DNA from 2 places in the Corynebacterium canis genome. Region 2 is predicted to be linked to the other one. Evidence: predicted binding sites of a transcription regulator. Region 2 holds the regulator's gene; the other holds the start of a gene.
What was found. The regulator LexA, encoded in region 2, represses DNA repair genes until DNA is damaged. The targets are predictions, from matches to a motif close to CGAACANNTGTTCG.

Region 1: CCANI_RS09505 (SAV_6107 family HEPN domain-containing protein) is a predicted target of LexA. The motif match lies at 1,652-1,665, and genes of this name have one in related genera.

Annotation. Positions count from the first base shown of each region.
Region 1 is NZ_CP047080.1:2,147,506-2,151,775, forward strand. It holds gene mraZ (division/cell wall cluster transcriptional repressor MraZ) at 1-405, opposite strand, end outside; gene CCANI_RS09500 (DUF3040 domain-containing protein) at 738-1,112, opposite strand; gene CCANI_RS09505 (SAV_6107 family HEPN domain-containing protein) at 1,197-1,589, opposite strand; gene CCANI_RS09510 (GNAT family N-acetyltransferase) at 1,692-2,258, shown strand; gene CCANI_RS09515 (hypothetical protein) at 2,557-2,844, opposite strand; gene metF (methylenetetrahydrofolate reductase [NAD(P)H]) at 3,102-4,055, opposite strand; gene CCANI_RS09525 (polyprenyl synthetase family protein) at 4,111-4,270, shown strand, end outside.
Region 2 is NZ_CP047080.1:1,863,455-1,867,724, reverse strand. It holds gene CCANI_RS08220 (PfkB family carbohydrate kinase) at 1-937, opposite strand, end outside; gene sugR (transcriptional regulator SugR) at 934-1,713, opposite strand; gene lexA (transcriptional repressor LexA) at 1,867-2,559, opposite strand; gene nrdR (transcriptional regulator NrdR) at 3,326-3,781, shown strand; gene hrpA (ATP-dependent RNA helicase HrpA) at 3,817-4,270, opposite strand, start outside.

The DNA of each region.
Region 1 (4,270 bases), 280 kb from region 2:
CTCAGCATCGGAGAAGGAATCCTCCGTCTCCGCCTGATATGCGGCCCAGGACTCAGCGTCCCAGATTTCCAGGAAATCCACCGAGCCGATCACCACGCACTCCTTGGTCAAACCCGCGTAGGCGCGATGGGCGGCAGACAAAGTGATGCGCCCGTGCCCGTCGGGCCGCTGCTCATCCGCACTTGCCGCCAAGTTACGAATGAACGCACGCGCCTTCGGGTTCGTGCGCGAGACAGCCGCCGCCTTGCGAGCACGTGCCGCGAACTCTTCGCGGGGATACACAGCAAGAGAGTGATCCTGTCCCTTGGTCACCATCAGGCCGCCCGCCAATTCCTCGCGAAACTTCGCGGGGAGGGTGAGGCGACCCTTATCGTCGAGCTTCGGAGTGTAGGTACCAAGAAACATCGGCGGCCTACCTTCCTCACTCCAGTCGATACAACCTCACGGAGATAATCTCCGTTGTGCCCCACACTACCCCACTTTGCCCCACTTTTGTCATGCCAAAACCCCCATTTCGCCCCACTCGATTTAATTTCAGCAGGTCAGTAGGGGTGGAGGGAGGTGGGGCGTCAGTGAAAAATATGACCGAAAACCCCCTCACATGCGTCACACCAACCCCTTTAGACACTTTGTGTACCGCGCATTTAGATCGTGCGTGAACAAATGTGGGGCAAAGTGGGCAGAAAAAATCCCCGCCGAGGCGGGGAAAGCATTACGCGTGCGGCTAGCACACCGGATCAGTTCTGCGGATCATCAAACCTACGGCGGAAATTCTCTTCCATGCGGGCGCCGAACGCGCCCGATTGCAATTTCACTGGACGTGGCGAAACCATTGGATCTCCGCCGCCCCCGCGCAACATCCAAACCCCCGCACCAAACATCACCAAAAAACCCACCACGCTCAGCGCAGTAAACCAAAGGTTCTGTTGACTCAGGGCCACGCCACCGACCAACATGACAAGCCCAACAACCGTGATCGCGAGACCACGCAGCGTAAGGCCTGACTGCGGACTTGGGCTGTGCCCTGCAACGACAGCGCTGAATGCAGGATCTTGGGCGAGCGACTGCTCGATCTCCCGAAGCATCCTCTGCTCCTGCTCAGAAAGGGACACGATTCCTCCACACTGTGTGCTGGCCTACTATACGTTAGGTCTAACGCCAAGAGTAGTCGGAAAGTTCCCGCATTGTCGGCACCGCTACGCTACCAGCGGCAACCTGCCTTCTACCTCTTCTATAAAAGATGCAACATCGGCGAGAAAAATGTTGACTTCCGTAGCACTTTTCCCAATATCTAACCCTACTACCGCACGCGCCCGCACCGCAGACCAACCTTGAAAATGGGCAGCCTGGCGGGCACCCGCGGCGTCGATACGCCGGAGTCTTTCCCACGCACTACCCCGCGCGCGTCCCCCCACAAGTCGGGCACCGGCGGCACGCAAGGCGGCCTGGTAACCGCAATCAACAGCGAGCAATAGATCCCCCGCACGGAGGTAACTGTGCGCCTGATCCAGCAGACCATACGCCCGCGAAAGGAAATCGGCCTTGCGGTCTTGTGCGCGGTAGAAAGTGGCGGAAACTACGGTTGACATGGTGTAACTCCTCGATTCTCGAACTGATGTATGCAACGCTATCGAGGACTTCGAACATGGCTTGAACGTATGTTCGAGTGGGTTCGTCCTATGCTGGTGGGCGTGAGTGTTTCTCTGCGCCACCTCAGCACCCCCGAATTCGCCCGGCACGCGCCCGCATTTGTGGACATCTATATCCAAGCCATGGGCTATCACCCCGGCATCCGCCACACCCGCATCAACGCATGGCAGCACCTCACCCGCAACGCCGGATTCACCGCCGTATGCGCACTCGACGGAACAAAACCCGTGGGCATCGCCTTCGGATACATCGGCATGCGACACCACTGGTGGTACCAACAAATCCACCACGGACTCATCCGCGCCGGAAAATACGGGCCGGAAGCACAAAAAATCCTCCGCCACTACTTCGAAATCGCCGAAGTCCACGTGCTGCCGAGCAGGCAAGGCGAAGGGATCGGGCGGGCACTGATCACCGCACTCGCGCGACACGCCGAATCGAACTACGCGCTACTGTCCACGCCGGAAGTGGAAAACGAAAACAATGCTGCGTTTCGGCTCTACCGGAGCCTAGGATTCCGAGACGTCCTGCGAAACTTCCACTTTTCCGGAGACGACCGGCCATTCGCCGTGCTGTGGGCTCCATTGCCGTTGGAGACAAGATCTTAAATTAGGGGCTGGGATTTCGGGCGGCGGGTTGCGGTTGAATGATGGGTGCCGCGTGCTGGCTGATGGGTTGTGTGCGACTGCCTGGGTTGCCGATGGGTTGTGTGCCGCCGCCTAGGTCGCCGATAGGTTGTGCACAACCGCTGACCTGGGGCTGGTCTTTCTATTCTTCATTCGGGGCCCCAACGAAGAAATTCAGGACGAATCTTGGCCAAAAACGCCGCAGCTCGTCTTTCCATTCTTCGTTGACCACCCCAATGAAGAAATTCCGGACCATCGCAGGTCAACGGCTGCACACAATCTATCCGCGCAAGCTATTGGCAAGGCCGTGAAGCGCGGACAAGATTGAACTTTTTCGAACCATCGGCCGTGCCGGATCTGCCTCAGGCACATCTGACACGGCGAATTCGGCGTCCAGCGGAAACACCGTCCCGAGCACCCCGGCATGTCGGATCTGCCTGAGCGCGGAGAATTGTCGGCTGATTTCGGCCCCCAAGTCGCCCAGCGGCAGTAGGTTATACACCACCGCCAAGGTCGCCGATGGGTTGTGCACAACTGCCGACCTGGGGCTGGTCTTTCTATTCTTCATTCGGGGCCCCAACGAAGAAATCCAGGACGAATCTGGCCCAAAAACGCTGCAAATCATCTTTTTATTCTTCGTTGACCACCCTAATGAAGAAATTCCGGACGATCGCAGGTCAACGGCTGCACACAACCTATCCGCGCAAGCTGCCAGCGGCCGATTAAACGCCTCCAGATCGCTTCACCGCCGAGGTCGCCGATAGGCTGCGCAGCCACCGCCTAGGTCACCGATAGGTTGTACTCAACCGCCGTACCGCCGGTGGGCTAGCGGATCACGTCCATGTCCGCGGCGGGGGCCATGCCGAGGTTGTGTAGGACTTCTTGGGTGGCCCGCACGAGATTGAGGGTCATAAAGTGCAGGTCAGGGGCGCCTTCCGCGATAAGGCGTTCGGCCATTTCGGTGGTCACCTCGATGCCAACTTCGCGGATGGCCTCCCGGTTGGCCTCCTCATCGCCGGCGGCGGCGCGTTCGAGCCGGCGTTCGAGGGCGGGAGGCAATGCGGCGCCGCTTAGTTCCATTTGGCGCCGCACAGATCGCAGGCTTGTAATGGGCATCAGCCCTGGAATGATCGGCTTGTGCCCGTGCTCGGCGTCCACCGCCAGCCGATCGCGCAGCCGCAGGTAATGCTCCACATCGAAGAACATTTGTGTGATCGAGTAGTTCGCCCCGGCGCGCAATTTCGCCAGCGTGTAGTGGGTGTCCTCCTCGAGGGAGGCAGCGCGGTAGTGCCCCTCGGGAAACGAGGCGATGCCGATTTCAAAGTGTTCGCACTCCGGCAGGCTTTGCACCAATTCGATGAGTTCGCTCGCGTAGGTCAGGCCGCCGGCGGTGGGGATCCATTCGCCGAGCGGATCACCCGGCGGGTCGCCACGCAGCGCCAACAGGTTCGAAAGCCCCAATCGCGCGTATTCCCGCAGGATATCCACGAGTTCTTCGCGGGTGTGATCCACCAGTGTGAGATGCACGAGCGTGGTCAAGGGCTGCCGGGCCAGCCGCCGCGCCACCCGAGCGGTTCGTTCGCGTGTGCTACCACCGGCACCGTAGGTGACTGATACAAAGGAAGCGCCGAGGTCGTGGAACGTTTTCGCCGCGTGTTTCAGGCGGGCCTCAGCGGCGTCGTCACGCGGCGGCATGAATTCCACGGAAAACGGTATGCGGCCAGGGGTTGGTCGTTTGAGGGCGTCGGAAATGGCTAACTGGTAGTTCGTTGGGGTCATGCCTGGGTATCTTATTCTCATATCATCCTTCCCCCAATGATGAGGACACACGACAGTGATTGCACTCCACGACATTCCGCGCCGCATCGACACCATTATCGAGGATTACCTTGCCTCCCGAAGCGCAGAGGTGTGCGATATTAGCCCGGCCACGGCGGCGGCGTTTGAGCTGCTCGGAGAGTCGCTACGCGGCGGCAAGCGCATCCGGCCCACAT
Region 2 (4,270 bases):
GTTGGGTGCATTCCACAACGTCGTGCTGGACCAGATCCGGCGTGGGCAGGAAATTATCCCACTGGCTTCCCTGGGCATGCGCATAGGCCAATGCGGAGGCGAGGCGCTGCGCGGGCGGGGCATCATCCTCAGCGGCCATCAGATAGCCGGCCAGCAGGCTTTCCCGCCAGTGGATGCCCTGGCGACCGCCCGGGGCGGGGGTGGTGGCCGACCACGCCTCAGACTCATTGACAAGCACCGCGTGGGAGCGGGAGCACGCCACCAACACCTCCGGAACCCCGGAGGCGACGAGTTCATCGGCGGCGGCGAGGAGCGCGGCGTCGTCAACCTCTTGTAGGTTGCGGCCGGTGACGCTGGCCAAATCGGCCTGGGTGACCACCAGTACGTGAGGATGGGTCACGGCGAGCTGCCGCACCAGCGCGTGCAAAGCATCACCCTCAGTGGCCACGGCGATCCGAACCTTGGGGTGGTACAACGTTAATGCGCGAATCACCTCCACGTACCAAGCGGCAGTAGCAATATTGGGCAAGGGGCCCGCAAGCAGCACCCACGACGCCGTCTCCGCCAGCGTCACGGCCAAATCCCGCAGCATGGCTAGTTGGGTAGGGTCCAAGGGCATCGGCGGGTCCTTGAGCACCGTGGTGGCGCCCGCAGGATCCGTCAACGTGAAATGCATCTGGATGGGGCCCGGCACCGCAACGAATTGGTGCGGGGTGCCGGTCACCGCCATCAGGCGCATATAGTGGCTAATCTCCGGGGCGGGGAACACCGCCAAGGTATCGCGCCCGGCGCGATACAAGGTGTGCGTGACGTTGACGCCCACGCCGCCGGGGACGGTGGAGATATCGCCAAGCTGGCACACCATGTCTGGGCCCAGCTGCTCCCCGGTGGTGGCCGTGCGGTCCAGCGAGGGGACCGGGGTAAGTGTGAGGATCATTCCGCCAACACCACCTGGATCTCGCGGTCCCGCAGCGAATTCACAAAGGACTCGGGGGCGCCCGCGTCCGTGATCACCACGTCCACATCGTCGATGTCGGCGAAACTCACCAGGTAATCGCAGCCCATCTTCGTGGAATCACAAAGCACCACCACCTTATTGGCGTTGGTGATCATCGCGCGCTTGACCGCGGCCTCTTGGGAATCCGCGGTGGACAGGCCGTGATCCAAGGTGAGCGCATTGGTGCCAATAAAGGCGACATCGGCCCGCATCAACGCCAAGGTGCGCAAGGCGGTATCCCCCACTACGGCCTGCGTGATGGCGCGCACGCTGCCCCCCAGCAATTGCACCTCCTCCAGACCGGAGGCGGCCAATTGCATCGCGATGGGCAGGCAATTGGTGACGATGGACCACTGGCGCGCATTCGGGCGGTCCGCGATCAGCTCGGCCAAGGCGGCGAGCGTAGTTCCCGCATCGAGGAACATGCCGCCCTGCGCGTCCGGCAAATAGTCCAGGGCCGCGCGGGCGATGGCCGACTTTGCCGTCGACGCTGACTTGGCGCGGGCGTCGACAGAAAACTCGGTGGTTTGGAAATTCTGGCTGGCAACGGCCCCGCCATGTACGCGGTGGACGGAACCATCGGCATCGAGCACTGCGAGGTCACGGCGGATGGTTTCAGCTGTGACATCGAAGCGCGCGGCCAACTCGGTAACGTTGACCCGCCCTTCCACCGCAGTCAGCGATGCGATCTGGCGTCGGCGTTCCTCGGCATACATGCGAAACCTCAATTCAAAAACACGGCGTGGGTTTTGTGCCCGTTTCTGTGACTAAGTTTTGCATGAAGTGAAGTTCAAGTGGGCATTCGGAGGCGGGTTTCGGTAGAAAATCCACAAATGTGGGGGTGGTTTCACCTCCGAGTGCCTGCTGTTTTAGAATTTTCGGATCAATGACACGACAATTCCAAGGATTTCCGCATCTTCGCCCGGAATGGGGGAGAAGGCGTCGTTATGTGGCAAAAGCCAAATCCCGGTGGCGTCCTTATGGAACTCCTTGACCGTCGCCTCACCCTCAATCATGGCGGCCACGAACTGACCCTGCTCCGCTACCGGCTGCGAGCGCAGCACGACCCAGTCGCCGTCCAAAATGCCGGCGTCCTTCATGGATTCACCAATGACCTGGAGCGCATACAGGTCGCCCTCGCCGACAATGTTCGCCGGCAGCGGGAAATAATCCTCAATATTTTCCTCGGCGAGGATCGGGGCGCCGGCGGCGATGGAGCCGACCACGGGAATAAAATGAGCGTCCGTGCTCTCCGGATCGTAGGGGTTCTCCATATCCTTCGGACGCGGTTTCGGACCGGCCTTCGGCGGCACCGCCCCAGGAAGGTGTCGAACATCCACCGCGCGCGGCTTGTTCGGGTCACGCCGCAAAAAGCCCTTCTTTTCGAGCTCGCGAAGTTGGTAGGCAACGGAAGAAGTGGATTGCAACCCAGCGGCGTCTCCAATCTCGCGAATGCTTGGCGGATAGCCGCGCAGTACTACAGCATCACGAATGACCTCAAGGATACGGCGTTGCCTATCGGACAAGGAGGACATATCAAGCTTTGGTTGCTTGTTGGTCATAAGGATCAACTCCAATTGGGGAAGTAGAAGGTAGGGGAAAATCCCCCGCGGGTAACGAAATGCTGAATGGTGAAACGGCCGACGCGAGGCGCCGACCGAGACGAGCGTTGAGATGAACTCGAACTGCAACCTCTTGCTAACTCAGACTACCTCAAATATTCGCGAGTTTGGTCGCCTGTTCGAAAAATTCAGGAGATTGCTAAACACGCTTATGTTCGTGGGAATATTTCTCGAACAAAGATTCTGATTGGAACAAATCTGCGGATTCGAGAACCGCCGTCACTGCGATGAAATTGAATTGCCCGCTACCGAAAGTAGTGTTGGGTAGTGCGTAATCTTTCTTTTTGCCTGCATGCAGCAAGAATAACCCCTTGGAAGGGGGTAATCAAGGGGAAGAATCTGGCGTTTAGGGGAAGCAAATTTCCGGCCATCTGGCTACAAGTAGAGGCCCTATTCGAACATCATGCTCGCAAAAAAGAACGCTCGTGTACAACTGGCTAAGTGTTTCGCAAGAGCGAAAAGCGGCGGTGCGTAATCTGGTTGTGGGCGGCCTATTTCAAGTCGCAGATATGTTCGGCAGTAGAGGTGCTGCATGGCCCGGAGTTGAAGAATTGTTAGCGTCCAAAGGGCCGTGAGTAGCAGGAGTGCGGGGTAGCCGGCGGGTGGTTTGCATTGGGAACAATTCCATGCGCGGCGAATGCGGAGGGATAGTATGGGATGGTTCCTAGATAAACGTGGTCGACCGAATCCGACGAAGGGGTACGGCATGCATTGTCCGTTTTGCCAACAGCGCGGCTCCCGCGTCATTGATAGCCGCGTCATTGATGGTGGTTCGGCGATTCGCAGGCGGCGTGAATGTGTCGAGTGTAATGGGCGTTTTACCACGGTGGAAAAGGCCGTATTGTTGGTGGTCAAGCGCAATGGCGTGACGGAACCATTCAGCCGCGAAAAGGTCATTATGGGCGTGCGGCGGGCCTGCCAGGGCCGCGATGTTTCGGACGATGCCTTAAAGCGCCTCGCCCAGGAGGTGGAGGAAACTGTGCGCGCCCACGGCAGCTCACAGGTCAACGCCAACGAGATCGGTTTGGCTATCCTCGATCCATTGCGCGAGCTCGACGAGGTCGGTTACCTCCGATTCGCATCTGTGTACAAGTCATTCGAAAGCGCGGATGACTTCGAATCCGAGATCCGATTAATGCGGCGGCGCGCTCGCCAAGAGTAGCGTATAGCGGGTTAGCTGCACCGCCTTCGGAAGCACTATTGCAGCTTGTCCACGGCTTTTTCGATGCGCCGCAGCGATACCGGATGCGCCGTGCCCAACCGTTGCGCAAACAGGCTCACCCGCAGCTCCTCGATCATCCATGTGATGTCCTTGACCGCGCGGGTTTTCTCACGCCCCGTGGGGAGCTTCTTTAACTTTGCTTCTAGGTATTGCGTGGCCTGCGCTATGGAATCTTGTAGGTCCGCGTCACGATCCGGATCGCGTTCCATATCCGCCAGCCGCTGCCGCATCGCGGCGAGGTATCTGGGTAAGTGTTGTAAGCGCCCAGCACCGTGAATGCTCACCGCGCGCGGCGGCAGAAGGAACTCCAATTGACGGCGCATATCGTCAATGGATTCGCCCGTCCACTCGGACAATTCATCCCGCACAGCCAGGTATTCCACCAGCGCAGGGGCCAGCATCACCACGATCTGCCGCACCCGCCGCGGC